DNA from 3 places in the Mesorhizobium sp. 01N446 genome. Region 3 is predicted to be linked to each of the others. Evidence: predicted binding sites of a transcription regulator. Region 3 holds the regulator's gene; each other region holds the start of a gene.
What was found. Region 3 encodes LexA, which represses DNA repair genes until DNA is damaged. Its sites were predicted from a motif close to TGTTCNNNNTGTGTTCNG; they were not measured.
Positions count from the first base shown of each region.

Region 1: AC1DPX_RS05170 (ImuA family protein) is a predicted target of LexA. The motif match lies at 2,974-2,991, and genes of this name have one in related genera.
Region 2: uvrA (excinuclease ABC subunit UvrA) is a predicted target of LexA. The motif match lies at 6,096-6,113, and genes of this name have one in related genera.

Region 1 is NZ_JBFTRA010000001.1:1,107,016-1,116,983, forward strand. Features, by position in the region: gene AC1DPX_RS05160 (error-prone DNA polymerase) at 1-496, opposite strand, end outside; gene AC1DPX_RS05165 (DUF6504 family protein) at 493-1,968, opposite strand; gene AC1DPX_RS05170 (ImuA family protein) at 1,910-2,950, opposite strand; gene AC1DPX_RS05175 (metallopeptidase family protein) at 3,133-3,555, shown strand; gene AC1DPX_RS05180 (DUF1737 domain-containing protein) at 3,580-3,786, opposite strand; gene AC1DPX_RS05185 (HpcH/HpaI aldolase/citrate lyase family protein) at 3,836-4,732, opposite strand; gene AC1DPX_RS05190 (DUF4153 domain-containing protein) at 5,287-6,834, shown strand; gene AC1DPX_RS05195 (response regulator) at 6,838-7,530, shown strand; gene AC1DPX_RS05200 (ATP-binding protein) at 7,521-9,128, shown strand; gene AC1DPX_RS05205 (NAD(P)/FAD-dependent oxidoreductase) at 9,196-9,968, shown strand, end outside.
Region 2 is NZ_JBFTRA010000004.1:173,075-183,042, forward strand. Features, by position in the region: gene AC1DPX_RS17765 (helix-turn-helix transcriptional regulator) at 1-662, opposite strand, end outside; gene AC1DPX_RS17770 (hypothetical protein) at 748-1,275, shown strand; gene AC1DPX_RS17775 (VOC family protein) at 1,308-1,685, shown strand; gene AC1DPX_RS17780 (MarC family protein) at 1,785-2,414, shown strand; gene AC1DPX_RS17785 (OsmC family protein) at 2,441-2,866, opposite strand; gene AC1DPX_RS17790 (single-stranded DNA-binding protein) at 3,001-3,522, opposite strand; gene AC1DPX_RS17795 (ArsR/SmtB family transcription factor) at 3,749-4,063, shown strand; gene AC1DPX_RS17800 (SRPBCC family protein) at 4,078-4,548, shown strand; gene AC1DPX_RS17805 (ATP-dependent Clp protease proteolytic subunit) at 4,571-5,176, shown strand; gene AC1DPX_RS17810 (hypothetical protein) at 5,266-5,565, shown strand; gene uvrA (excinuclease ABC subunit UvrA) at 6,264-9,185, shown strand; gene AC1DPX_RS17820 (DUF302 domain-containing protein) at 9,185-9,595, shown strand; gene AC1DPX_RS17825 (GNAT family N-acetyltransferase) at 9,592-9,968, shown strand, end outside.
Region 3 is NZ_JBFTRA010000004.1:73,963-83,930, reverse strand. Features, by position in the region: gene gltA (citrate synthase) at 1-718, opposite strand, end outside; gene gltX (glutamate--tRNA ligase) at 902-2,326, opposite strand; gene AC1DPX_RS17290 (ComEC/Rec2 family competence protein) at 2,429-4,879, shown strand; gene lexA (transcriptional repressor LexA) at 4,873-5,610, opposite strand; gene AC1DPX_RS17280 (pyridoxal-phosphate dependent enzyme) at 5,965-6,933, opposite strand; gene AC1DPX_RS17275 (GntR family transcriptional regulator) at 6,930-7,703, opposite strand; gene AC1DPX_RS17270 (ABC transporter substrate-binding protein) at 7,856-8,842, shown strand; gene AC1DPX_RS17265 (ABC transporter ATP-binding protein) at 8,900-9,679, shown strand; gene AC1DPX_RS17260 (ABC transporter permease) at 9,685-9,968, shown strand, end outside.

The DNA of each region.
Region 1 (9,968 bases), on a different contig from region 3:
CATAGCAGGGTGAGACGCCAAGCCGCAGGGCCCTGCCGAAGCGGTCCTTGAGCTGGGCAAGCCCGGCAAGACCGTCTTCAGCGCCCGCCGCCAGGTCGGGCAGGACCGCCAGCGACATCAGATCCCCCCATTCGAACAGGTCGCCGCGCTGGACCAGCGTCGCGCCCTTTTCGGTCTCCTCGCGCAGATTGGCCTGGGTGAGCATGCGGCACAGATGCCCCCAGCCGGCTCGATCCCTGGGATAGGCGAGAATGTCAGGCGTGCCGTCGGCAAAAACCAGCCGGCAGCCGGGGTGATAGACAAGTTTCTCGACCTTGGCCTGCTGCCAGGCGCGCACGACGCCCGCCACCGTGTTGCGGTCGGCAAGACCGATCGCCGAAAAACCCATGAGCTTGGCCGCGACCACCAACTCCTCCGGCTTGGACGCACCGCGCAGGAAGGAGAAATTCGACTGGATGCCGAACTCGGCATAGGGGATGACGGTCAGCGCGTTCATGCGAAGACCCCATGCATGAACCAGCGCGGCGCGGCTTGCGAGCCGCCGTAAAGGCCTTGCCGGTAGAGCCAGTAGCGGCGGCCTTCGGCATCCTCGATGCGGAAATAGTCGCGCGTCGATGCGGCCGCGTCGCTCGGCGCCTCGCGCCACCATTCGGCGGCGATGCGTTCGGGACCCTCGGCACGGGTGACGCGGTAGAGCGCGCGCCGCCAGCGGAAATTAAGCGGCGGTCCCTCCGGCATTTCGGTGGCCGGCACCTCGATGGGCTCGGGGGCGCGAAACAGGCGGATCGGCCGTTCCGGCGGGAAGATGGTTTTGGGCGCCTGCACCCTGTCCGGTCTCTTCGGCGGCGTGGTCCGGCGCGGCGCTTCGCTGAAGGGGACGATGGCGACGGCGCGCTCCGGCAGATGGCTTTCGACCGCGACCGGCTGCAGCACCGCGCCCTCGCCGAGCCGGGCGCGGATGCGGTCGGCGAACAGCGCGATGTCGGCGCCGTCATCGGTCACCTCGCCGGTCAGATCGGCCTGCGCCATGTCGAAGGCGGCGGCCGCCAGCACCGAAAGCCGCACCAGGTCGAAGCCATAGCCGGCGTCGATGTCCTGCTCGAGTGCCGCCAGCCTTTCATGGAACAGCTTCTGGATCAGCCGGGGATCGCGCATCGGCCGCGAAGTGCCCAAGGCGATGCGGCTGACGGCGCCGTCGACGCGGAAGAGCAGCAGCGCCAGCGTCCGGGCGCCCTCGCCGCGGCGCTCGAGATCGCTCTTCAAGGTCGTCGCCAGCAGGCCGACCAGCCGCTCGATGTCCTCGGTGAGCGTAACGGGCTCGGCGAGATGCCGCTCGACCGAAAGCGGCGCGACGGGAAGGCGCGGCGAGACCGCCTCGTCGAGGCGGCCAAGCGCCTGGTCGAGGCGTAGCAGCAAGGTGGCGCCGAAGCGGCGGGCAAGCGGCGCGCGCGGGGCGGCCATGACGGCGCCCGCCGTGCGCAGGCCGACACTTTCCAGGCTGGCGCGGGTCTCCGGCGCGATGCGCAATGCCGCGAGCGGCAAAGGCGCCATCAGCGCTTCCTCCTCACCTGAAACAACGATGCGGTCGCCGCAAAAGCGGGCCGCCGCCCAGGCCGCCCCCGGCGTCGGGGCAAGGCCGGCGCGGACATCGAACCCCTGGTGCAAGAAGCGCCACAGGATATCGTCCAGCATGGCGCGTTCGCCGCCGAACAGATGTGTGCAGCCGGTGACGTCGAGGAACAGGCCGTCCGCCCCGTCCAGCGCCACCAGCGGGGTATAGCGGTCGCACCAGTCGGCAAGGCCTTCGAGCAGGCGCCGGTCGGCCTCCGGATCGGCCTCGACGATGTCGATCGAGGGATGCATGGCGCGCGCATCGGCAATGCCCATGTCGCGCTTCAGGTGCAGCGCCTCAGCCCGCTCGTCGAGGGCTGAGATGCGCTGGGCGTTGCCCTGGCGGTGGCTGATCACCAGTGGCGGGTGCGATGGCGCCGGGTGATCCGACGGCCGGGAACGCCAGGATCGCCCCAGACGCTGCCGCAGGATCCTTTCGGCCGCCAGATAGGGAAACCACAGGGACAGGATTCTCTGTCCGTTGGCCCCTTCTTTCGTCGAATACGCGTTCATCGGGGTTCCACTCCAGTGTGAATTGTCCAGGCAGGGCCGTGCGGCTCTTGCCGATGGTGATGGTGAAGGCCGGGCGGCCGATCGATCCGGCGAGCGGCCCGGCAACCGTGGCGCGCGGCACGGCCGGCGCCGAGGAGACGATGAGGCGGACGGGCGCCGCCGTCGGTTCGGGTTCGGCCGCCTGCCGCAGCAGGAATACCGGGCGGCCGGCACTTTGCGCCCTCGCATGCAGCCGGCGCGTCGCGGTCAGGTCCAGCCGCTGCGGGTTGCCGCGAATTTCCAGGATGACGGCGGCGAGCGCCGTCATCCGTGCCGCTTCCTCGGCGACCCACAATGCGTCGACGAGCTTTGGCGCCTCGGAAAACAGCAATTGCTCAGGCTCGATGCCGAACGAGGCTTGCAGTCCCCTTGCATAGGGAAAGCCCGCCTCGCGGAAGATTTCCGTGGTGCCGATCCATAGGATGGGCAGCCCTTGCGCCTGTTTGAGGATCAGGCTGGTGAGCGAGAGGGCGAAGCCGGCGACGGCTCCGGCATCTCGGGTTTCCAGGCCATGGATTTCGCTGAGCGCCGCTTTCGGCAGGCCGCCGCTCAAGGCGTCATCGAGCCGCTCGATGCCGATCGGCAGGAAGGCATCCGGCAGGGCCGCGGCAAGGCCGCGCCGGACGATCGTGAGATCGGCGCTGCCGGGTGTGGCATCGGCGCTGGCGTCGGCATCAAGCGGCGCGCCGGCCGGCGCCTGCAGGCGCTCTGGCAGCGTTCCCTCGATCTTCGCGATCTGGCGGCGCAGGGCAAAAACAGTCTCCCGCGCCACGGCTGATATCGCCATGACGGTCAGTGTCCACTCACAATTGTTCCTGTTATGTTCCTATAGATTCCAGAGGCAACCTGAAGAGTCAAGCAGAGTCACAAGGAATTTATTCCTGCAGGCCCTGTGCGGCATGGGCGTATGGGCCGCTTCATTTGCCTCGACCGGTGCGAAAGCCTATATGCCGGGTCAAAGGACAAAGCATGGCCCGCATCTACAAAACCCGCACCTGGCATGGCGAACTCGCGCCCTCGATGGAGGAGATGGAGTTCCTGGCGCTGGAGGCCTACGCCCATCTGCCGGAGGACTTTCGCAAGCTGACCGGCGAGATCGTCATCCAGATCGCCGAGTTCCCGACCGACGAGATCATGGACGACCTGTCGCTGGAGACGCCGTTCGACCTGCTCGGCCTGTTCGAGGGGCGCGGCATCGCCGAGCGCTGGAACCCGCAGACCGGCGAAGGCCCGAACCGCATCACGCTCTACCGCCGCGCCATGCTCGACTACTGGGCCGAGAACGAGGAGACGCTGGGCGACATAGTCACCCATGTGCTGATCCACGAGATCGGCCACCATTTCGGCCTGTCGGACGATGATATGGAGAAGATCGAAGAGGCGGCGGAATGACGAAGAGAGGAAGGCAGCTAGCCTCTACCAGTCGCTGAGCTTCGTATCCGGCCCGTATTCCTGGCCATCGACGTCCTTCACCACGGCCTGGCCACAGCGCATGGTTTTCGCCTTCTTGTCATAGGCATAGGTCGGCGAGCCGAACAGGTGCCAGCCCTTGTTCAGCGCCGCCGTCACCTTGTGGCAGAAGCTGGCGTCGTCGGGGGCGGTCAGAAAGCGGTAGAGTTTCATTGTCTCAAGTCCTGTCGTAAGTGCCATAGCCCGCGAGCATGGGCCGATATCATGCGCCGATGGCGGCTGCCTTCGCCAGCAATTTTTCGGCCTGCGCCAGATGCAGCCGCTCGACCATTCTTCCTTTCAGCGAAATCACGCCTTTGCCAGCATTCTCGGCAAGGGCAAAGGCCTCTTTCACCATCAGCGCCTCGGCAACCGCCTCCGGTGAGGGCGCGAAGGCGCGGTTCGCCGCGTCGACCTGGGCCGGATGGATCAATGTCTTGCCGTCGAAGCCCATGGCCGCCGCTTCCGCGCACTCATGGGCAAACGCGTCGAGGTCGCGGAAATCGTTGGCGACGCCATCGAGCATGTCGAGGCCGCCGGCGCGCGCGGCCAGCACCATCTGCATCAGCCACGGCACGAGGTAGCGCCGGTCGGGGGTCGCCAGCACACCGGTGTCCTTGGCCAGGTCATTCGTTCCGGCTACGAAACAGTTGAGGCGCGAGGCCGGATCGCGGCCCAGTTCGGCAATGGCGCCGATGTTGAGCAGCGCCTTGGGCGTCTCGATCATCGCCCAGAGTTTCACGCTGTCGGGGGCAAAATTGTCGTCCAGCACGTCGCCGACTTCGAGGATGTCGCGTGGCGTGGCGACCTTGGACAACAGGATGCCGTCGGGCTCGACTCTCGCCACGGCCAGGAGGTCGCCGGTGCCCCATTCGCTGGCCAGCGCATTGACGCGCACCACCATCTCGCAGCGGCGGCCAGGAGTGTTGGCAGCCGGGCGGCTGGCGAAGATCGCGGGCAGCTTTTCGCGGGCGGCGATCTTGTCGGCCGGAGCGACGGCGTCCTCGAGGTCGATGATGATCGCATCGCAGGACAGCTGCGCGATCTTGGCCAGCGCCTTGTCGTTGGAGGCCGGGACATAGAGCACCGAGCGGCGCGGGCGGTAGGGTTCGGTTGTCATGCTGGATCTATGCCGCGTGAGGGGGGTCGAGGCAAGCGTTGGGGTATTAGCTTTAGAAGTTTGCGTGAGGTCGGCTAATCATCAAGATCAGCGCCGCCCCTCATCTGCCTGCCGGCATCTTCTCCCCGTATAGTGACGGGGAGAAGGACGCCCTCATCGCCGGTTTCGCCAATCGCCAACGTTGCGGAAAGGGCGCCCGCGTTGCGGCCAGCTCCCTTCTCCCTGTTCACGGGGAGAAGATTGCCGGCAGGCAGATGAGGGGCGGCGGCAGCGTTCGCAGGATGGCGCGCTGCCTGCACGAAAACTGCACGCACCTGCCGAAAAGCTCCTCGGATCCGCCCTGCCATCTCCCTGCCGGTCTGCCAAACAGGCGGCATGCACAAGCGAGCAAAACCCCGTTGGTCCCTGCCCCGGCGCCTGCGCAGCGAAGGCTGGTGGCTGGTCGATCCGCCGCGCGCCAACCCCGCGGCGATCCTCATTCCCTTTGTCCGCAAGAGCCCGCCGCCATGGCGGCCGGGCACGATCAGGCCAGATGCCATCAGGAAGATCAGCTCATGACATCGTTTTTCACCGCCGCACCAGGCTATTGCAGCCGCTTCGGTGTTGCCGTGCTGCTGGTCGTGCTGGCGGATTTCCTGTTCTACGGTCAGCCCGCCGGCATCACGGTCTTCCTGTTCGCCACCCTGATCGCGGCGGCGGTCGTGGCCGTGCACCCCGCGGCCTTCAGCGACATCAGGGTCTGGCTCAAGCCCGCCGCCTTGCTTGTCGCGCTGCTGCCGCTGGCCGAAAATGTCAGCCCTCTGTCCGTCTCGATCGCGCTTGCGGCGCTGGTCGTCTTCGCGCTGTCGCTGAGCGGCCGGCTGCGGCACAGCCTGGCGCGCATCGCCGGCCAGATCGCGTTGTTCGGGCTGGCGGCGCCGTTCCGCTTTGTCCGAGACTTCATCCGCTGGCGCAGGACGGCGCGCCGGTTTGGCCGGCGGCGCGTGCGGCTGGCGGCGGTCGCCGTCTGGGTGATGCCGCTGACACTGGGCGCCGTGTTCCTGGCGCTGTTCGGCGCCGCCAATCCGGTCATTGAATACTGGCTGTCGCTGATCGATCTTCTAAAACTGCTCGATCTGATTCAGCTGGCGCGGATCGCCTTCTGGCTGTTCGTGCTCGCCGGCGTCTGGGCCTTCCTGCGGCCACGCCTGCCGCGTTTTTCGCGGCGCATCCCTCGGCCAAACCATGCCCTTGCCGCAGCCCCACCGGCGACCAATCCGCAACGCCACGCCATCGAGGACATCGTGTTCGGCAAGGCCGCCATCCTGCGCGCGCTTGTTGTCTTCAACGTGCTGTTTGCGCTGCAGACCGCGCTCGACGCCACTTATCTGTGGGGCGGGGTCGCCCTTCCCGACGGCTTGAGCTACGCCGCCTATGCGCATCGCGGCGCCTATCCGCTGATCGTCACCGCGCTGCTTGCCGCCGGTTTCGTGCTTGCGGCGCTCAGGCCGGGAAGCGAGACCTCCGGCGATCCGCTCATCCGCCGGCTGGTCTATGCCTGGGTGGCGCAGAACATCGTGCTGGTCATCTCGTCGATCCTGCGGCTCGACCTCTATGTCGGCATCTACGCGCTGACCTATTGGCGCATCGCGGCTTTCGTCTGGATGGGGCTGGTGGCGGCAGGGCTGGCGCTGATCATCGCCCGCATCGCGCTCGAAAAACCCAATGAATGGCTCTCCTCCGCCAATCCTCTGACGTTATCCCTGACGCTTTATGCCTGCTGTTTCATCAATTTCGCCGCGCTGATCGCCAATTACAATGTCGACCACTCCCTTGAAATGACCGGCCAGGGCATCCCCCTCGACGCCTGGTATCTGCGCTCGCTCGGCCCGGGCGCGTTTCCAGCGCTCGATCGTTTCTTCGACCATCAGGACAAGACGGCTGCCGCCGGCGCCGTCCGCAAGCTCGAAGGATTGCGGGCCAGCGACGAAGACTGGTACCGCACCGTTCAACAGAACTGGCGCGCCTGGAGCTTTCGCGACTGGCGCCTGCTTGCCTATCTCGACAGCAAGGGGTCGCTCGTGCTTCCTCAGCCTTCCCAACCTTCCTTGCCGGGCCGCTGACCGATGCCGCATCACATCCTCGTCGCCGACGATGACCCGCATATCCGCGAGGTGATCTGCTTCGCGCTGGAAAAGGCCGGCATGAAAACGCTAGGTGTGGCCGATGGCGCCGCCGCCTTGCAGGAGATCGGACGCCGGGCGCCGGATCTGGTCGTGCTCGACATCGGCATGCCGGAGATGGACGGGCTGGAGGTCTGCCGGCGGCTGCGCCATACCTCCGACGTGCCGGTGCTGTTCCTGTCCGCGCGCGACGAGGAGATCGACCGCATCCTCGGGCTCGAAATGGGTGGCGACGACTATGTGACGAAGCCGTTCAGTCCGCGCGAGCTGGTCGCCCGCGTCAACGTCATCCTGCGCCGCGCCCGCCCGGCGGCGCCCGAACCGGCCGACGACCGGCAGTTTTCGCATGGCAAGCTCACTTTGGCGCCGGCCAGCCACGGGGCATCCTTCGACGGCCAGCCGCTTGCCCTGACGGGGATCGAATTTTCTATCCTGAAAGGTTTCCTGGCGCGGCCGGCGCATGTGCTCGACCGCGACGCGGTGATGGCAAACGCCTATGCCGGCAAGATCCATGTCGCCGACCGCACCGTCGACAGCCACATCAGAAACATCCGCGCCAAGCTGGCGGCGGTGGGCTGCCTGGACGCCATCGAGACCGTGCATGGCGTCGGCTTCCGGCTCGGCCGATGCGGCTGACGACGTCAAGCAAATGGATCGGCCGCAAATGGCGGCCACGGCTCGCCACGGTCGTCGTAGCCATCCTGATCCTGGTGATGGCGCTGCCGCTGGTCGGCCTCTTCTTCTTCCGCCTCTACGAGAACCAGCTGATCCGCCAGACCGAGGCGGAGCTGATCGCGCAAGGGGCGGCCATCGCCGCCATCTATGCACAGGAGGTGCGCGACGCCGGCATTTCTCCGGACAAACTCGGCGCGCCGATGCCGCAGGCCAATGGCAGCGCCAGCCGGGCCGCCAATCCCGACGGACCATACCGGCCGATCGAGCCGCGCCTCGATCTGGCTTCGGACTATGTACTACCGACCCGGCCGGCGGCCATGCCCGTTACCGCCGCCGATCCGGCCTTCGCCGCGATCGGCACGCACCTGTCAGGCATTCTCGACGCGACGCAGAAAACCACGCTCGCCGGCTTCCGGCTGCTCGATCCCCAAGGCGTCGTCATTGCCGGGCGCAACGAGGTCGGGCAGTCGCTTGCCGGGGTTGATGAGGTGCGCACCGCACTTGCCGGCCGCTATGCCAGCGCGCTTCGGCTGCGCATCCCCGACCAGCCGACGCCGCCGCTCTATTCGGTCAGCCGCGGCACCAAGGTGCGGGTCTTCGTCGCTCTGCCGGTGGCCGTCGACGGCCATGTCGCCGGCGTGGTCTATGTCTCGCGGACGCCCAACAACATCATCAAGCATCTCTATGGCGAGCGCGGCAAGGTGACCCTGGCAGCGATCGCCATCCTTGGCGGCACGCTGCTCATCGGCCTCGTCTTCCTGCGTACCGTCAGCCGGCCGATCTATGCGCTGATCGACCGCACCCAGCGTATCGCCGCCGGCGATCGCGACGCGATCCGGCCGCTCGACCATCACGGCACCTACGAAATGGCCGAGCTGTCCGCCGCCTTCCTCGACATGGCGGAAAAGCTGCAGGCGCGATCGGATTCGATCCAGACCTTCGCCACCCATGTCTCGCACGAACTGAAATCGCCGCTGACGGCGATCCAGGGCGCAGCCGAATTGCTGCGCGATTCCGGTAGCGCGATGGACGACGAGGAGCGTCGGCGCTTCTCAGATAATATCGTCACCGATGCCGGGCGGCTCAATCTGCTGGTGTGCAGGCTGCTCGACCTGGCGAAGGCCGAAAATCTTGCACCCAGCGGTGAAACCACCTCGATCGCTGCCTCGCTGGCGCTGCTGCCCGTCGACACCAGGCTGGCGGTCCGCGTCGAGGCGGGCGGTGATCTCGCCTTGCGCATCTCGGCCGAGAACGCAGCGATCGTGCTTGCCAATCTCATCGACAATTCCGCCAGGCACGGCGCGACGCTGGTTTCGATCACCGCGGCAAGCGCCGGCGGCAAGGCGACGGTGCTGGTCAGCGACGACGGCGCCGGTATTTCGCCGAGCAACCGGGCGCGCATCTTCGAGCCGTTCTTCACCACGCGGCGCGCCGCCGGCGGCACCGGCATGGGCCTCGGCATCGTGCTGGCCCTCCTGAAAGCGCATGATGGTATGATCCGGCTGGTTGACTCCGAGCGCGGCACGCGCTTCGAGATCACTTTGCCTTTATCAAGCTGAGCATGATCTTATCCGAAAAACCGGTACCCACTTTTCGGGATCATGCTCTGGAAGCCGGAGCTGAAAAATGCGCTACGACATCGTCATCATCGGCGGGGCCATCGTTGGGTCCTCCATTGCCTACTATCTGCGCGAGGAAGGCTTTTCCGGCTCCATCGCGCTGATCGAGCGCGATCCGCAATTCGCCCATGCGGCAACGACGCTGTCCATGGCCTCGATCCGCCAGCAATTCTCCATTCCGGAAAACATCCGCCTGTCGCAGTTCACGCTGAAGCTGTTCCGGCGGCTGAAGGAGACATTCGGCACCGATGCCGATATCGGTTTTCGCGAGGGCGGCTATCTCATCCTGGCCGGCGAGAATGGCTTGCCCGTTCTCAAGGCCAACCATGAAGCGCAGGTCGCCGAGGGCGCCGACATCGTGCTCGAGGATCCAGAACAGCTGACCCGGCGCTTCGCCTGGCTGTCGACCGAGGGCATTTCCGCCGGCGCCTATGGCCGGAGCGGCGAGGGCTGGTTCGACGCGCATGCGATGCTGACGCTTTTCCGCAAGGCGCTGCGCGACAAGAAGATCGATTTCATCGCCGCCTCCGTCACCGGCATCGCGCGCGACGGCAATCGCGTCACCGGCGTCTCCCTCGACAATGGCCAGACGCTGGAAGCCGGCATCGTCGTCAACGCCGCCGGACCGAATGCCGGCAAGGTCGCCGCCCTTGCCGGGCTGGCGCTGCCGGTCGAGCCGCGCAAGCGCAACGTCTTCGTCTTCGAGGCGCGCGAGAAATATGCCGACATGCCGCTGCTGGTCGACCCCTCCGGCATTTATGTGCGCCCGGAAGGCTCGGT
Region 2 (9,968 bases), 99 kb from region 3:
CTCAGCAGGAACTGGTAAGGCGTCATGCCGGCGACCTGCCGGAAGATACGCAGGAAATGATAGGGGCTGGTCGCCGTCTCGTCCGCCAGCGCCGACAGCGAAACGGGGCTGTCGGCATCCAGTTCGATCCGCTGCACGGCTTCCGCCACCCGTTTCTGATCACGCCGGCTCGGCGCGTGCATGACAGGCGCGGTGCCGGAGGCTGCGGTCACGGCCGCGCCCGCAATGCGCAGGGAAAGTTCCTCGAAGGCATCAGTGTCAGCTGTTTCTCGCGCCGCTTCCGCTTCGGCCAGCAGCGACGCCAGGGCCGCCAAGGGCGGCAGGCGCGGCGTCTCGAAGGGGAGTGTTCGGGCGCCCGGCACGCCGGCGACGATCCGCTCCATGTAGGCCGGTTTGAAATGAAACGAGAGACAGCGGTCGCCGCTGCCATGCTCGTGGCCGCATTCATAGCATGTGCCGGAATTGCCGAGCAGCAGCGCACCCGGCGCCAGCATCGCCGTGCCCTGCCGCGTGCGGTAGCGGAAGGTGCCGCTGGTCACCGCCGCGATGCAGAAATCCCGATGCGCCTCCTCGAACGGCCGGTCGCCGGTGCCGGCCGTGCAGATCACATCCGCCACGTGCCAGCCGGGTCCGGATGCCAGAGTGCGCGTCGTCGCTGTCATGATCGAAATATAGCAATTTTTCCCAAGCCCAGAACCCCGCCGGCGCCTACTCCTCGCGGTCTCCTGACAGAAAGAGACCGCAGCCATGTTCGACCCTTTTGCCGAAGCCCTGCACAGTCCCGGACCGATCGACGGGCTTGCCGAAAAACTGAACCTTTACGGCCGCTTCGTCGGCGCCTGGACGTTCGACGCCTCACGCCGCCTCGAGGACGGCACCGTGCTCACCGGGCGTGGCGAGGTGCATTTCGGCTGGGTTCTGGAAGGCCGCGCCATCCAGGACGTATGGATCCTGCCCGCGCGCGACGCCGGCCCCTCGCCGTCTCTTGGCAAATGGACGTTCTACGGCACGACGCTGCGCGTCTATGATCCCGGCGCGGACGCCTGGCACATTTTCTGGAGCGACCCGCGCAACCAGTATTTCAGCCGCCAGCTCGGCCGCGCCGAAGACGACACGATCGTGCAGGTCGGCGCCGACGGCACCGGTTCGTCGGTGCGCTGGAGCTTTTCGCGGATCACCGAAGATTCCTTCCGCTGGCTCGGCGAGCGCTCGCACGACGGCGCGGCCTGGCACCTCGAAGTCGAGTTCCTGGCGCGCCGTCAATCTGCAAGATGACATCACAACCCTTTGTAACAACGGAGAAAACCATGTTCGATCATGTTTCGGTCGGCGTCCGCGACGCCAACGCCTCGAAGCGCTTCTACGACGCGGCGCTGGCGCCGCTTGGCTATTCCTGCCTCAGCCAATCGCCGGGTTCGCTCGGCTATGGCGCCCAGAGCGTGGCGCTGTGGGTAAACGAAGCGGCGCGGCCGGTTCCGGCTGACGAAAAATCCGGCCTGCATTTCTGCTTCGCCGCCCCGACACGAGACGGCGTCGATGCCTTCCATGCCGCTGCCTTGCGCCAAGGCGGCAGCGACAATGGCGCGCCTGGCCTGCGCGCCGACTACAGCGAGAACTATTACGCCGCCTTCGTCATCGACCCGGACGGCTATCGCCTCGAGGCCTATTGCGGTGCGGCCGGCTAACCCTGTCGAGGGTCGTAGTTTCGCACCCAAGACAGTTCCCACCGACCGGGCTTTGCTCTACCAATGCGGGGCGGGCTCGGCCCGGCGGGAGGGTCAGCGATGCCGAGTTTCGACAGCCTGTTCAATGCCTTCGTCACCATTCTCGTGACCATCGACCCGCCCGGCCTGGCGCCGCTGTTCCTCGCCGTGACACGCGGCATGAACCGCGAGGAGCGTCATCAGGTGTCGGTGCGCGCCTCGGTCATCGGCTTCCTGGTGATGGCGCTGTTCGCGGTGGCCGGCGCCTCGATCCTGTCGGTGTTCGGCATCACCCTGCCGGCCTTCCGCGTCGCCGGTGGTTTCCTGCTGTTCTTCATCGCCTTCGAAATGGTGTTCGAGCGGCGGCAGGACCGCAAGGAGAAGATCGGCGACGTCGCCATCACCAAGGACATGATCCACAACATCGCCGCCTTCCCGCTGGCGATCCCGCTGATCGCCGGTCCCGGCGCGATTTCGGCGACAGTGCTGCTTTCCGGCTCGTTTCAGGGCTTTGCCGCGCAGGCCGCGCTCGTCGGCATCATCTTCGTCTGCCTCGCCATCACCTATCTGGTGTTCGTGCTGTCGGAACGCATCGACCGCATCCTCGGCCAGACCGGCCGCTCGATCCTGACCCGCCTGCTCGGCGTCATCCTGGCCGCACTGGCCGTGCAATTCGTGGCCGACGGCATCAAGGCACTGATGGCCGGGTGAGCGGCAGTCCCTACTGCCCTACTGCCCTACTTGGCCGTCGTGTCGATGACTTCAAAGTCATGCGTGATCGTGGCCGTCTTGGCCATCATGGCGGAGGCCGAGCAGTATTTTTCGATCGACAGATTAATCGCGCGTTGAACCTTGTCCGTCGACAAGGCCCTGCCCTTGACGATGAAATGCATATGGATGCGGGTAAACACCTTTGGGTCGGTTTCGGCCCGGTCGGCATCGAGCTCGACCACGCAGTCCTCGACCGCCTCGCGACCTTTTTCCAGGATATGCACGACATCGTAGGCCGAACAGCCGCCGGTGCCGATCAGCACCAGTTCCATCGGGCTCGGGCCCGGCGTCTTGCCTTCGGGGCCCGCTGCCGTTCCCAGCACCAGTTTGTGGCCGCTGCCGGACTCGCCCACGAAGGTACGCTCTTCGACCCATTTTATCCGTGCCTTCACCGCTTTGTCCTTTCAGTCCCTGATCCCAAATCAACAACGCAAAACCCCGAAAGTCCATGCAGGACCCTCGGGGCATATCGATCACGCAACGTCAGTCGTCTTGGCGACGTCAGCCGTTTGATATTGCTTTTCGATCAGAACGGGATCTCGTCGTCCAGCTCGCGCGACGAACCGCCGCCACCGCCGCCCCTGGGAGCGCCGCCGCCGCGGTTGAAGCTCTCGTTCGGGCTGGACTGGCCGAAATCGGAACCGCGGCTGCTGCCGCCTCCGGAATAGCCGCCGACCTGGCCGCCTTCACCCGGGGCGCGCGCGTCGAGCATCTGCAGCTCGCCTCGGAATCTCTGCAGCACGACTTCCGTCGTATACTTGTCCGCGCCGGTCTGGTCCTGCCATTTGCGCGTCTGCAGCTGGCCCTCGACATAGACCTTCATGCCCTTCTTCAGATACTGCTCGGCCACCTTGGCGATGCCCTCATTGAAGATGACGACATTGTGCCACTCGGTCTTTTCCTTGCGCTCGCCGGAATTCTTGTCGCGCCAGCTTTCCGACGTGGCGATACGGATGTTGACGACCGGCTCGCCCGAGTTCAGGCGGCGGATTTCAGGGTCCGCGCCGAGATTGCCGACCAGAATGACCTTGTTGACGCTACCCGCCATGATTTTTCTCCGCGCTCATCCGAAAACAAATTTTTGTCGTAGCACCTTACAGGCTGCGCACGCCAGCCGCCTGCTAAGGCTGGCTTTTCCCACAAGGTTTTTGTTCCCTTTTCGTTCCTATATGCATCACCGCTGATTGTCAAGGAATGGCAGCAATGCCCGAGCCCTTTATATGGGCCTCAAACAGCGCTTGCCAAATCAATAAGTATCGACTTATGCTTTTGCCATGATCGAAGCAGAGATTTTCCGCGCCCTGGCCGACCCGACGCGTCGCGCCGTCTTCGAGCGCCTGGCCACGGCCGAGATGAGCGTGTCGGAATTGCGCAGCGGCCTGACGGTATCGCAGCCGGCGGTATCCCAGCATCTGGCGGTGCTGCGTGGCGCCGGCCTCGTGGTCGAGCGGCGGGCTGGCCGCAACGCCTACTATCGTGCCGATCCGCAGGGGCTCGCCCCCCTGCTCTCCTGGATCGAACGCTACCGGACCTTCTGGCCGGAGCGCATCGAAAGGCTGAAGACGGTTTTGAAGGATATGGACCAGTGAAGGATTTGGGATCGATGAACGCCAAGACCCAAGATGAAGTTGCCCCGGATGCGCTGGAGTTCGAATACGACCTTGCCGAGCCGCCGGAAAAGGTGTGGCGGGCGCTGACCGTGCCGGAACTGCTCGCCGCCTGGATGATGCCGAACGACATCAGGGCGCAGACCGGCAGCAATTTTACCTTTGCCGGGCCGGACGCCGCGATCGAATGCGAAATCCTCGACGCCGAGCCCGAGCGCCTGCTGCGCTACTCCTGGCGGGAGCAGCCAAATGACGCCGCGCGCCAGGATCCGCTCGACAGCGTCGTCACCTTCACACTCGCCCGCACCGCTTCCGGCGGCACGCATCTGCGCATCGTCCATGACGGTTTTGCCGGGAAGGCTATGCCTGCTGTTGCCATGGCGGGCGGCGGCTGCCGGCTTTGGCTCGGATCGCGCGGGGCCGGAAAGCTCATCGCCGCGAACACACCGCTGCTGCTCGCAGCCTGAACACGGAAATCGGAGACGAAAAATGAGCGGTCTTGCCAGTCTGGTGCCGATGGTGATCGAGCAATCGAGCCGCGGCGAACGCGCCTTTGACATTTTCTCGCGGCTGCTGCGCGAGCGCATCATCTTCATCAATGGCGAGATCAATGATGACGTCTCGGCGCTGGTCTGTGCGCAGCTCCTGTCGCTGGAGTCGGACAATCCCGACAAGGAGATCTCGCTCTACATCAACTCACCCGGTGGCGTGGTGACCAGCGGCTTCGCCATCTACGACACGATGCAGTATGTCAGCTGCCCGGTGTCGACCGTGTGCATGGGGTTTGCCGCCTCGATGGGCTCCTTCCTGCTGATGGCGGGCACACCGGGGCGCCGCATCGCGCTGCCGAACGCCACCGTCCTGCTGCACCAGCCGTTGGGCGGCTTCCAGGGCCAAGCCTCCGACATCCAGCGCCATGCCGAACGGATCGGCAAGACCAAACGGCGCATGGCCGAACTCTATGCGCAGCATTGCGGCCGCAGCTACGAGGAGGTCGAACGCACGCTCGATCGCGACCATTTCATGACCGCCCCCGAGGCCCAGGCCTGGGGCATCGTCGACCACGTCTTCGACACCCGCAAAAAGGCGGCGTGAAGCCAGGACCAGGTCGGATTCTCGGCGGTTGTCGAAGATTTGACGATGCCGGTCTGGCCGCATCGGCGGCACGTCACTATAGTCTTGGGATGATCGACACTTATTCGCCCAGGACGTCGCATCGCGTCATCGCCGCCGCAGCGCTCGCTTTCGCCAGCCTTATGAGCAGTTTGGCACTCGCCGACGACAGTTCGGGGCAGGCACAGAAGGGCGCCCTGCCCGGCGTGAGCGGTGACTATCGCATCGCTAAGCCCGCTCCTCAGCCGGAACCTGACGACGCATTCCCCAGCAACGGCAACGGCACGTTCAAGATCGGCGATACCGATGTCAGGATTTCCGGCAGCATCACCGTCGATATGGCTACGGGCGGGATCAAGCCGCCGAGATAGCCAGCGCCATTGCCGGCCAGGCTTCGCTGCAAAAGAACAGCCCCGCCGTGCCCTAGGGCAAACGGACGGGGCTTTTCTGGATCTAAAATCCATATTTTGCCGGGAGTGTACTGCCGGCGTTTGATTTCGGATGCCACGCGGCGTCAGCCGACGATCCGACTAGCAGTCTCTGATTGTTGGGGGATACGGCAAGTCACGGTTTGTCGGGTGGCGCAAACGCTAAACCCTGGCACTTATGCCTGCCGCGGCTCCAACGAGGCGTGGAGCCCTTGGGGACTATCCGGTGGCGTCATGCTCCGCTCCTGTGTCCGTTGCGACATTGTCGTCGCGAAGCGCAAATCGCAAAAACCTGCGGCGTCTCGCAGGCCGCCTTTGGGCGGCGAGGCCATCGAAAGACGGCCGGCTTCGCTGACTTCTGGAGACTGCTCCCATGAGCCGGCCGCGTCAACCATCAACAGCCGGTTACCGAAAAACGTGATCGGCGGGAGGTTACGTACAGGTCAGGTTTTTACACAGCTTTGTCAGGAGCGTGTTCGGCCTTTGTTCTTTCTGCTTGCCCCTTCGCGCGAAAGGCGGTTAAACGATTTCTGTCGGGAATTGTGGCGTCTCTCGACGTGGCGGCAAAAACACCTACATAGGGGATGGCCGGGACAATCCCGCCAATCCCACGAATTCCAGATCTGAGGCGGCGACCGGCGATGGCCGACCATAAATTCCTTTCCATTCGCGGGGCGCGCGAACACAATCTGAAGAACGTCGATCTCGATTTGCCGCGTGACAGCCTGATCGTCATGACCGGCCTGTCGGGTTCCGGCAAATCGTCGCTCGCCTTCGACACCATCTACGCCGAAGGCCAGCGCCGCTATGTCGAGAGCCTGTCGGCCTATGCCCGGCAATTCCTCGAAATGATGCAGAAGCCCGACGTCGACCAGATCGACGGCCTGTCGCCTGCCATCTCCATCGAGCAGAAGACCACCTCGAAGAACCCGCGCTCGACGGTCGGCACCGTCACCGAGATCTACGACTATATGCGCCTGTTGTTCGCCCGTGTCGGCGTGCCCTATTCGCCGGCCACCGGCCTGCCGATCGAGAGCCAGACGGTCAGCCAGATGGTCGACCGCGTGCTGGCGCTGGAGGAAGGCACGCGCCTGTTCCTGCTGGCGCCGATCGTGCGCGGCCGCAAGGGCGAGTACCGCAAGGAACTACTGGAGCTCCAGAAGAAGGGGTTTCAGCGCGTCAAGGTCGACGGCGTCTTCTATGAGATCGCGGATGTTCCGGCGCTGGACAAGAAATACAAGCACGACATCGATGTCGTCGTCGACCGCATCGTCGTACGCGGCGATCTGGCCACGCGTCTTGCCGACTCCATCGAGACGGCGCTGAAGCTCGCGGAGGGGCTGGCGGTGGCCGAGTTCGCCGACAGGCCGCTCGATTCCAGCCAGACCGGCGAGGATTCGGTCAACAAGTCGAAGAACGAGACGCATGAACGCATCCTGTTCTCGGAAAAATTCGCCTGCCCGGTGTCCGGCTTCACCATTCCGGAGATCGAGCCGCGGCTGTTCTCGTTCAACAACCCGTTCGGCGCCTGCCCGACCTGCGACGGTCTCGGCAGCCAGCGCGCCATCGACCCCAATCTCGTCGTGCCCGACGAGAACGTGTCGCTGCGCGACGGCGCCGTCAGCCCGTGGGCGAAATCGACCTCGCCCTATTACGTGCAGACGCTCGAGGCCTTGGGCAAGGCCTACAATTTCAAGCTCGGCGACAAGTTCAAGGATTTGAGTACCGAGGCCCAAAACGCGATCCTGCGCGGCACCGGCGAGCGCGAAGTCACCTTCCAGTATGATGACGGGCTGCGCTCCTACAAGACGACCAAGACCTTCGAAGGCGTCATCCCCAATCTCGAGCGGCGCTGGAAAGAGACCGAATCCGCCTGGATGCGCGAGGAGATCGAGCGCTTCATGTCGGCGACGCCCTGCCCCGTCTGCAAGGGCTACCGGCTGAAGCCTGAGGCGCTGGCGGTGAAGATCGGCGGCAAGCACATTGGCGAAGTCACCGAACAGTCGATCCGCAAGGCCGACCAGTGGTTCACCGACCTGCCCGCTCAGCTCAACGACAAGCAGAACGAGATCGCGGTCAGGGTGCTCAAGGAAATCCGCGAGCGCCTGCGCTTCCTCAACGATGTCGGGCTTGACTATCTGACGCTTTCGCGCAATTCCGGCACGCTGTCGGGCGGCGAGAGCCAGCGCATCCGGCTGGCATCGCAGATCGGCTCGGGCCTGACCGGCGTGCTTTACGTGCTGGACGAGCCGTCGATCGGCCTGCACCAGCGCGACAACACGCGGCTGCTCGACACGCTGAAGCACCTGCGCGACATCGGCAACACGGTGATCGTCGTCGAGCATGACGAGGACGCCATCCTGCATGCCGACTATGTCGTCGACATGGGTCCAGCCGCCGGCATACATGGCGGCGAGATCATTGCCCAGGGCACGCCGCAGCAGGTGATGGCCAACCCCAATTCGATCACAGGCAAATATTTGTCGGGCGCGCTCGAAGTGGCGACGCCTGGTGTGCGGCGTGAGGCGAAGAAGAACCGGCGCCTGAAGATCGTCGGCGCGCGCGGCAACAATTTGAAGAACGTCACCGCCGAAATCCCGCTCGGCACCTTCACCGCAGTCACCGGTGTGTCGGGCGGCGGCAAGTCGACCTTCCTGATCGAGACGCTGTTCAAGGCGGCCTCGCGCCGCATCATGGGTTCGCGCGAACATCCGGCCGAGCACGACCGCATCGAGGGCCTGGAATTCCTCGACAAGGTCATCGACATCGACCAGTCGCCGATCGGACGGACCCCGCGTTCGAACCCCGCCACCTATACCGGCGCCTTCACGCCGATCCGTGACTGGTTCGCCGGCCTGCCCGAAGCCAAGGCGCGCGGCTATCAGCCGGGACGCTTTTCGTTCAACGTCAAGGGCGGCCGCTGCGAGGCCTGCCAGGGCGACGGCGTCATCAAGATCGAGATGCACTTCCTGCCCGACGTCTACGTCACCTGCGACGTCTGCCACGGCAAGCGCTATAACAGAGAAACGCTCGACGTGCTGTTCAAGGGCAAGTCGATCGCCGACGTGCTCGACATGACGGTCGAGGAAGGCGTCGATTTCTTCGCCGCCGTGCCCGGCGTGCGCGACAAGCTCGACACGTTGAAGCAGGTCGGCCTCGGTTACATCCATATCGGCCAGCAGGCGACGACGCTTTCGGGCGGCGAGGCGCAGCGGATCAAGCTGGCCAAGGAACTGTCGCGCAAGGCGACCGGCAAGACGCTCTACATCCTCGACGAGCCGACCACCGGCCTGCATTTCCACGACGTCGCCAAGCTGTTGGAAGTGCTGCATGAACTTGTCGACCAGGGCAACACGGTGGTGGTCATCGAGCACAATCTCGAAGTGATCAAGACCGCCGACTGGGTGCTCGACCTCGGCCCCGAAGGTGGTGACGGCGGCGGCGAACTGGTTGCCCAGGGCACGCCGGAAGCCATTGTGCGCGAGAAGCGCAGCTATACCGGCCAGTTCCTCAAGGAACTGCTGGAGCGGCGCCCCGGAGGCAAGCGCGAAGCGGCGGAGTGATGGCTGGGGATGGTCTCATCACGATTCAGAGCCGCTTTGGCGTGACCGAAACCATCGACCGCCTTGCCGAGGTGGTCAAGCGCTCGGGCCTGCTTGTCTTCGCGCGCATCGATCATGCCGCCGGCGCGCGCGAAGTCGGCGCTGCGTTGCGGCCGACCGAACTGCTGATCTTCGGCAACCCCAGAGGCGGCACCCCACTGATGCAGGAAAGTCAGCTTGCCGGCATCGATCTGCCCGTCAAGGCGCTGGGCTGGGAGGATGTACAAGGCAATGCCTGGCTGTCCTACAATGATCCGCACTGGATCGCTGAGCGCCACGGCCTAGGCGATGCCAGCCGCGCCGCGGTCGCGGCGATTGCCGCCGGCATGGAGAAGGTGATCGCTGCCGCCGCTGGAATGGATCCGTCATGAGGCTTGCCCGCCCAGAAGATCTTGCCGGGATCGTCGCGCTGACGGAAGCCGCCTACGCTCCCTACAAAGCCATACTCGACGCGCCGCCGATCCCGGTGACCGAAGACTATGCCCCGCGCATCGCGCGCGGCGAGGTCTGGCTGCTGGAGAGCGGCGGCGAACTTGCCGGAGTGCTCACACTGGAGCGGCATGCGGATCACGCCATGATCTTCTCCGTAGCGGTGTCACCCGCCTTCCAGGGCAAGGGATTCGGTATCGCATTGCTGAGACACGCCGACGAGCAGACGCGCCAATGGGGCCTTCCGGAGATAAGGCTCTACACCAATGCGAAAATGGAGCGGAACATCGCGCTCTATCTCGCTTACGGCTATCG
Region 3 (9,968 bases):
GCAGGATGAAGATGCGTTCCATGGCGCGTGCCAGCACCGGGTTGATCTTGTACTCCTCGCACGGCACCGCGAAGCACATATGCAGGAAGTTTGCCGCGAATCCGAGATCGTTCTTCGGGTAAATGAAGGGCTGGCCGATGTGGTACTTGTAGGCCATGGCCGCGATCGTCGGCATCTTGGCGATCAGCCGCATGGAGGCGACCATGCGCTGGTACGGGTCGGAGATGTCGGTGGAGTCGTGGTAGAAGGCCGACAGCGCGCCGACCACGCCGCACATCACCGCCATCGGGTGCGCGTCGCGGCGGAAGCCGGTGAAGAAGCGCGACATCTGCTCGTGCACCATGGTGTGGCGCGTCACGCGGTAGTCGAAATCGTCCTTTTGCGCCTTGGTCGGCAGTTCGCCGTAGAGCAGGAGATAGCAGACTTCGAGGAAGTCGCCGTGCTCGGCCAGTTGGTCGATCGGATAGCCGCGGTGGAGAAGAATACCGGCGTCGCCGTCGATGAAGGTAATCTCGGATTCGCAGCTTGCGGTCGAGGTGAAACCGGGATCGTAGGTGAAGGCGCCGGTCGTGCTGTAGAGCGAGGCGATGTCGATCACGTCGGGTCCGACGGAGCCGCTTCTCACCTTGAATTCATGGGTCTTGCCGGCGAACTGAAGCGTTGCGGTTGCCTCTTGGTTCGCGCCGCCCACATCCAGTTTTTTCGCAGCTTCGGTCATTGCAAACTCCTTGTTGTTTCCTCATGCCGGCAAAGGCAAATTCTGCAGAGCGACACGTCGAAATCACCGCAATGCGCGTATTCGCCACCGCATTTTAGGAGGTGCGTGCCAGATTGGGCCAAGGCCTAATGTTGCACTGCGAAACGCGCCTTTCAATGCCAATCTTCTTGGGCCAGTTTGCTCCTAATCGATTTGATCCGCTATGCGCGCCAGGCTTTCCTCGCGCCCAAGCACGGCAAGCACGTCGAACACGCCGGGGGAGGTGCTTTTGCCGGTCAGCGCGGCCCGCAATGGTTGGGCCACGGCACCAAGCTTGTGGCCACCGGCCAGCGCATAATCGCGGATCGCGGCCTCTGCAGCGGCAGCCGTCCAGTCACTTGCAAGCGCGGTCAAAGCTTCGTGAGCGCCGCGCAGGATCTTGCGGGCATCGTCATTGAGCAGAAGGGCCGCCTTCTCGTCGACCGGCAGCGGGCGCGTAGCAAACAGGAAAGCGGCGCCATCGACAAGCTCGACCAGCGTCTTGGCGCGCTCCTTGAGGCCTGGAAGGGCCTCCAGCAACTGCGCCTTGTTCGTGTCGTTAAGGCGTGCGGCCATCGCCGGACCACCCTCGAGATAAGGCAGAGTGGCGATGAAGATGTCCAAAAGCTCCGCGTCGGCCATGCGTCGCATATGCGCGCCGTTGATCGCTTCCAGCTTGGCGAAGTCGAAGCGGGCCGCACCCTTGTTGACGTCGCCGATATCGAACCAGGAGATCATGTCCTTGATCGACATGATCTCGTCGTCGCCATGGCTCCAGCCCAGGCGCGCCAGATAGTTGAGCAGCGCCTGCGGCAGGTAGCCCATGGCCCGATAGGCCTCGACGCCGAGCGCGCCGTGGCGCTTCGACAGCTTGGCGCCGTCGGCGCCATGGATCAGCGGGATGTGCGACATCGACGGCACGTCCCAGCCCATGGCGTTGTAGATGACGGTCTGGCGGGCGGCGTTGGTCAGGTGGTCGTCGCCGCGAATGATGTGCGTGACACCCATGTCGTGGTCGTCGACGACGACGGCATGCATGTAGGTCGGGTTGCCGTCCGACCGCAGGATGATGAAGTCGTCGAGATCCTTGTTGGGGAAGCGCACCTCGCCCTGGACACGGTCGTGGACGATCGTCTCGCCCTCGGTCGGCGCCTTGATGCGGATGGCGCCCTTGACGCCCGCAGGCGCCTCGGAGGGGGCACGGTCGCGCCACTGGCCGTTGTAGCGCGGCGGCAGGCCCTTGGCGCGTGCTGCCTCGCGCATTGCCTCAAGCTCTGCCGGCGTCTCGTAGCTGTAATAGGCCTTGCCCAGACGCACGAGTTCCTCGGCGACCTCACGGTGGCGCGGCGCGCGCTCGAATTGCGAGACCGCGTCGCCGTCCCAGCCAAGGCCGAGCCAGGTGAGACCGTCCAGGATGGCGGCCGTTGCGGCATCGGTCGAACGCTCGCGATCGGTGTCCTCGATGCGCAGCAGCATCGTGCCGCCTGTGTGTTTGGCATAGAGCCAATTGAACAACGCCGTGCGCGCGCCGCCGATGTGCAGATAGCCGGTGGGCGAAGGGGCAAAACGGGTGACGACCTTGTCGGACATGAAACTCTCGGAAACCATCTGAAGCGGGGTGCGGCTGCGCGGACTTTCGCGCGCCCGGCGTTCATGTAGCATAGGGCGTCAGGGGTGCAAGGGGCAGACCCGATGGCTGGACGAGGCCGGGGCTCAAAACAGGGCGAGGACGCCAACGTTGGCGTCAGCGAACGGTCCCTGTTTGCGATCCCTCCGCCAGCCTCATTGCCGCCATCGCCCCTTGTGCCCGCGCCGGGCAGTCAGCCGTCGCAGGCGGATATCCAGGCGCCACTTCCGGCACCTGCCTCGGGCCGGATTGTGCGTGTGCGCCGGCAACTCGGGCGGGTTTCCTTGCCTCGCCTGCGCCATGGCGTGGCGATGGCGGCGGAGCTGGAGCTGGATCGAGGCATCGCCTTCCTGCTGGTGCCGGTCTGTCTCGCCGCTGGTGCGATCGGCTACTATTCGCTCGCAGTGGAGCCTGATTTTGCAAGACCTGTCGCCGTGGTCGTGCTGATGGCGATCTGTGCGCTGGTTTCGCGCTCCTGGCCGAAAACCCATCTGGGCTTCATGGCGGCATTGCTGTGTGCGCTCGGCCTGCTTGCCGCCAAGGTCGAGACTTGGCGGGCGGGCACGCAGATGCTGGGTTCGGAAATCTCGACGCAAGTGACCGGCCGCGTGGTCTCGATCGACCGCATGGAGACCGGCCGCATCCGGCTCACCATCGACGTGACATCGACCGCCCGGCCGACACTGCGCTATGCGCCGGAAAGGGTCCGGCTTTCGGCGCGCAATATTCCGGCGGAAGTGACCGCGGGCTCCATGGTCACGGGCTACGCCAAACTGCTGCCGCCGACCGGTCCGGTGCGGCCGGACAGCTACGATTTCTCATTCGACAGCTATTTCGCCGGCATTGGCGGCAGCGGCTTCTTTCTCGGCAATCCAAAGCTGGTTTCCGCCGACGACGAGATGCCGCTCTCGGCCCGGCTTTTCTCAGGGATCGAAAATGCTCGCGAAGCCATTGCCGACCACATCAGGGCCACGGTCGGCGGTGCCGAAGGCGAGATAGCGGCTGCGCTCATCGTTGGTGTCCGCGCGGGCATTCCCGATGAAATCAACGAGGCGATGCGGCGCACCGGCATCTATCACATCATCTCGATCTCCGGACTGCATATGGCGCTGGTTGCCGGCACCATCATGGGTCTGCTGCGCGGCGCCTTCGCGCTGTTTCCGGATTTTTCCGCGTGTCGGCCGGTGAAGAAATACGCCGCCGCCGCGGCCCTTTTCTCGATCGCGGCCTATCTCGTCATTTCCGGCGTCGTCGTTGCCGCCGAGCGCAGCTTTATCATGCTGGCGGTAATGCTCATTGCTGTCCTGTTCGATCGCGCGGCGCTGACTATGCGCAATCTGGCGATCTCGGCGATCGCCGTCATTGTGGTGTCGCCCCACGAAGTGGTCGGCCCGAGCTTCCAGATGTCGTTCGCCGCGACCGCGGCTTTGGTTGGTGCCTATGCCGGCTGGGCGGATCACCATGCGGGAAAGACGAGACCGCCACCGCCAAAGCGGTCCTTGCCGGGCTTTCTCACACGAAAATTCCTGATGGCGACGGGCGGGTTGGCGATGACCTCCATCATCGCAGGCTGCGCCACGGCGCTGTTTGCCATCTGGCATTTCCAGCGTGTGTCGCCGCTCAGCCTGTTCGCCAATCTGGCCGTTATGCCGATCGTAACGGCGGTGATGTTCCTGGCGGTAGCCAGTGCGTTGCTGATGCCGTTCGGATTGGATGCGCCATCCCTTTACCTGATGGGCAAAGGCCTGACGGCAATGATCGCCATATCGGCATGGATATCGGAACGCTCGCCGATCGATGCTGTCGGGCTGATTTCCCAGCACTCCGTGCTGCTGGTGACCATCGCACTGGTTATCGCGACAATGGCGACGACCTGGCTGCGGCTCGCGGCCGTGCCATTCGCGCTTGCCGGCCTGCTGACGGTGTCGGATACGCGCACGCCGGATGTGCTGATCTCGGAAGATGCGCGGCTGGTTGCGCTGCCAATCGGCCGCGGCGAACTCGCTGTCAGCCGGGCTCGTCCGAACGAATTCACCGTCGACAACTGGAAACGCGCGCTGACATCCGAAACCATCATCGTGCCGGAAATGTTCAGCAAGGCGGACGGGCAATTCGACATTGCCGATGCGGTCAACCTGCCGCCGGGAGCGCCATTCTATTGCACGGACGGTGTCTGTCTTGCCCGGCATCCGTCCGGCGCGATCATTGCGCATGTCGAAGACCGCAAGGACACCTGGAAGGCCTGCGGTTTTGCCGATCTGATCGTCGTCAATGACGCGACGGGCTATAATGCCTGCCACAATCCGCTGGTTCTTGTCGTCACCAAACGGCAACTGGCCCGCAAGGGCAGTGCCGCCGTCTTCTTCGACCGCCAATCGGCGACCGGTCCGCCAATTGTCAGCTTCGCGGTGGACGGCCCGTACCGGCCCTGGCACGAGCAGCGAAAATTTTCACGCGAGGCGAGGGGGCTGCCGCCCTATCAAAAACCCGAAAAGCCGTCCGCTCCTGCTCAGTAACGCCGGATCAGCCCGACCAGCTTGCCTTGCACCTTGACCCTGTCCGGTCCGAAGATACGCGTCTCGTAGGCTGGGTTGGCGGCTTCAAGGGCGATCGAGGCGCCCTTGCGGCGGAACCGCTTCAAGGTTGCTTCCTCCTCGTCGACCAGCGCCACGACGATCTCGCCCGGGCTTGCCGTGTTGGCATTGCGGATAATGACCGTGTCGCCATCGAAGATGCCGGCCTCGATCATCGAGTCGCCCTTGACTTCCAGCGCATAGTGCTCGCCGCCCATGATCATGTCCGGCGGCACCGAGATCGAATGCGTCTGGTGCTGGATGGCATCGATCGGCACACCGGCGGCGATGCGGCCCATCACCGGGATCGAAACGGCGGATACCGCGTCGTCGTCATTGCCGGCCGCCGGCAAGCGCGACGGCGCCGGCTTGATCTGGCGGCCGAGGCCGCCCTGACCGAGACTACCCTGGATGACGCTCGGCGAGAATTTCTTTGCCGCGTTGAGACCCGGCGCGATCGAATCCGGCAGCCGCAGCACCTCCAGCGCCCGCGCCCGGTTGGGCAGCCGGCGAATGAAGCCGCGTTCCTCCAGTGCCGTGATCAGGCGATGGATGCCTGACTTGGAGGCGAGATCGAGCGCTTCCTTCATCTCGTCGAAGGAAGGCGGAATGCCACTTTCCTTGAGCCGTTCATGAATGAACATCAGCAGTTCATGTTGCTTGCGTGTCAGCATGGCGGCCCCCAAGGCATTGAACGAAGGGTGTGAACCAGAATCGAAAAACAAACCCAGAACAAACACTATCTGTTCCAGTTGTGTTCCGCAACTGTTTAAAGTTTAATGAATTTGTTAAGGCCTCAGAAATTATCTGGCCCCCGGCAGCAGGGGGCAAGCGACCACGGCGCCATCGGCACATGCATTGAAATTATTTTGGTTAATGGCCTGTGGCCTACCCCAGGGTGCGCTTTGGCATCAGGCGTTTGAGAGGCGTCCGCGGGGCGAATTTGAACGGTGTATCGATCCATTTCCAGCGGAACGAAACGAAACCAAAACGCCAACCATCGCTGGCTATCCGGGAATAGAACGCATTCAGGCTTCCGGCACCGCGCCGGCCAATACCTGCGCATAGGCGCCGGCATCGATATTGCCGCCGGAGATAACGCAGACAACATTGCCCGTTGCGTGCTCGCTGCGCAGAGCGGCGGCGAGCGAGGCGGCACCGGCACCTTCGGCCACGATCTTTGCCTTCGAGAACAACAGGCGCATCGCTTCCGTGACCTGCTCGGGGCTGACGGCGATGGCGCCGTCGATCAGCTGATTTGCCAATGGCCACAGGCCGGGTACCAGCGACGGGCCGCCTATGCTCTTGATGAAGGAGGGACGCGTCTCAATCTCGACAATGCGTCCGGCCGCCAATGCCGCCGTGACCGGAGCGGCGCTCTCGTCCTCGACCGCGAAAACCTTGGCCTGGCCTCGCATCGCCTTGACCGCACTGGCGACGCCTGACGTCATGCTCCCGCCGCCATAGGGTGTCAGCACGCAATCGACATCGGGCAGATCTTCGACAATCTCCAGGCCAATGGTTCCGTTGCCGGCAAGCACCGCCTGATCGGTGACCGGGTTCACGAGAAGCTCGGCGCCATCGGGCCGTTCGGTTCCGACTATGTAGCGCCACCATGTCTCGTGCGAGACGAAACGCACGTCGCCACCAAGGCGGCGGACCCCGTCGATCTTGGTCCGGGGCGCATCGGCATACATGTAGGCGACCATCGGAACGCCAAGCGCCTTTGCCGCCCAGGCCATTCCATATGCCATGTTGCCGGAACTGATGGTCGACACGCCGTGCCTGAGTTCATCGGCGTCGCGGCAAAGCAAGGCATTGAGCGCCGGCCTGATCTTGAAGGCGCCGATGGGCGACAATGTCTCGAGCTTGAGAAATATAAGCTGATCGGGCCGGCCGAGATCAGTGCGCAGCAGCGGCGTGCGCGGCAGCCAGGCGCGCAGCCGGTCACGGGCCGCGACGATCTCGTCAAGTGTCGGACGCCGCGGCAGCGTCATCCGGAAACCGCTTTCAGACTGCCGGCGCGTGCGGCGTAGGTGTTGGCGCCGTTGTCTTCGCTGTGGACATAGACATGAAGCGTGTAGCCGATATGCGCCGTCATCAGCGCCTTTGCCCGCTCGACGTCGCGATCGAGCGCCGCTTCCATGATCGCGGTGTGATGCTCGATCGCGATCGCCTCGCGCAAGGCGTCCATTGCCTCGCCATAGCCATCCTTGAGGCCGGCCGCCGCCCGCAATGTCGGCGCCAGGCCGAGAAACCGATGATGCCGCCGCAACTGATCGGCGATCGTCGAGCGGAAGCGCAAAAGCCAGTTGGATGTCGCCGCGCTGAGCAGCGCCGCGTGGAAGGCCTCGTGGCTCTCGTCCCACTTGTCGACGGCCGCATCGGAAGGGTCGTCGACCGCGGTCTTGCAACGGGAGAGCCGGTAGTGGGCGGTGACGACCGCGTCCTCCCATTCCCTGCCGCCATTCGCGATCGATTCCAGGAACAGCGGCATTTCGACAACCATCCGCGAGCGCGCCAAGTCCTCGAGCTCGGCGCGCGACACGGGGGCGACGGTAAAGCCGCGATTGCTGATGGCGGTGACCAGGCGCTCGGCTTCTAGGCGGGACAGGGCTTCCCGCAGCGGCGTCCAGCCGACGCCGTATGTGCCGCGCAGCGCGCTCAGCTTCAGCGGCGCCCCCGGCATGAGACGGGTGGTCAGGATATCGCGCCGCAGCAACTGATAGGCCGCCTCGGTCTTCGTGGAACTGTTCTGATCCTGCATCGCCGTCCGTCCATCACCAGGCTTGCAAAAATTATATATCATGGGGAGGCATGGCAAGAATTATATATAATGTTTGACACATGGCGGGGGACTGACCATGATCGCCGCAGTTGCCGCCTGTGAGCGGCGCTGATCAAATCTGGGAGGAAATGATGTTGAAGTCGAAGTCCGCTTGGCTGTCGGGACTGGCCCTGGCAGGCGCATTGATGGTCAGCGCCGGCAGCGCCGCGGCTGATCAGATACGCATCGGCATCGCCAATTTCGGCGAGCATCCGCAGCTCAACGCCGCCATAGCCGGCTTCAAGAAGGCATTGACGGACAACGGTTTTGCCGAGGGCAAGGACGTCGTCTACACCGAAAGCCACACCAATTTCGATGCATCGCTGGTGCCGCAAATGATCGCCAAGCTGCAGGCCGAGCAGCCCAAGCTGATCTACACCATCACTACGCCCGTCTCGCAGATCGCCAAGAAGGCGCTCGCCGGTTCCGGCATTCCAATCGTTTTCGCCGCGGTCACCGATCCGGTGGCGGCCAAGCTGGTGCCGTCATGGGACGCAGGAGACGACGGCATGACCGGCGCCAGCGATCTGCAGGATGTCGCCGCGGTGATGGCCTTCACCAAGAAGCTGCTGCCGAACGCCAAACGCTTCGGCGTGCCTTACAATCCAGGCGAGGCCAATGACGTTGCCCTGATCGAAAAGATCAAGGCAGCGGCGCCCGCCGCCGGCTTCGAAGTCGTGGAAGTCGGCGTCGACAACGTCAATGACATCCAGCAGCGCATCGCTTCGCTCGCCGGCAAGGTCGACGTGATCTACGGCCCGGCTTCGAACCTGATCCAGCCGGCGATTGCCGCGGTCTCGGCGGCTGCCCGCCAGGCCGGCATCCCCGTCGTCAACTCCGATGACAGCGCGGTCCGCAACGGCACCGTACCGGCAAGCTTCGCGGTCAACTACACGCAGGTCGGCGTCAACGCCGGTAACATCGCCGCCGAGATCCTCAAGGGCAAGGATCCCAAGACGATCGCGCCGTCGCGTCCGGCCTATGAGGATCACATGGCAACGATCTCCCGCAAGGCGATGGCCGCGTTCGGCATCGAGATACCCGCTTCGATGGCCGATTGCGGATGCATCGTCGACTGACATCGGGCTACGGGGTGACGGCGTTGGCGCCGTCGCCCTTCACGCCAGGGAGGAACGATGCTCGAGATCCGATCCGCGCGCAAAGTGTTCTACAAGGGCCAGGCCGACGAGAAGGTCGCGCTGGACGGCCTTAGCCTGTCATTGGCCACCGGCGAGTTCGGCATCGTCATCGGCTCCAACGGCGCCGGCAAGAGCAGCATGCTCAATGCCATTTCCGGAGCTCTCGTCCTGGATTCCGGCAAGATCCTGATCAACGGTGCCGACGTGACGGCCATGCCGGTGCACAAGCGCGCCACAAGACTCGCGCGCGTCTTCCAGGATCCGATGCGCGGCACCGCCGCCAGCATGACCGTGGCAGAGAACATGCTGCTGGCCGATCTGCGCAGCCAGAAACGCACGCTGCGGCAAGGGCTGAACGCTGCGAGGCTCGCATCCTACAAGGAACGCCTGTCGATATTGGGCCTCGGCCTTGAAAATCGTCTCGACACCCGCGTCGACCTGCTGTCGGGCGGGCAGCGTCAGTCGCTGTCACTGATCATGGCCGTTGGCGGATCGCCCGATCTGCTGCTGCTCGACGAGCATACGGCGGCACTCGATCCACGCACGGCCGAGATCGTCATGCAGGCGACGGTGCGCGCCGTCAACGCACTGAAGCTGACCACGCTGATGGTGACCCACAACATGCAGCACGCGGTCGACTATGGCAGCCGGGTCATCATGCTCGATGCGGGCCGGGTCCTGCTGGAGGTTGCCGGCGAGGAGAAGGCGAAGGTCACGGTTATCGATCTGATCGGCCATTTTTCCGTCAAGACCGACCGCATGTTGCTGGCGAGCTGATCATCATGGGCTTTGTTCAGGAGGTTCTCACCAGCTTCGTCGCGATCATGCCGGTCACCCTGGCGCAGAGCCTGATCCTGGCCTTTGTCGTGCTCGGCATCATGATCCCGTTCCGCATGCTGAACTTCCCCGATCTCACCAGCGAAGGCGCTTTCCCGCTGGGCGGCTGCGTCTGCGGCGTGCTTCTGGCTGCCGGCGTATCGCCGCTGACCTGCATCGCCGTCGCATTCGCGGCGGGCTTCGCGGCGGGTTGCTGCACCGCCTTCATCCATCTGCGCTTCCGCATCCA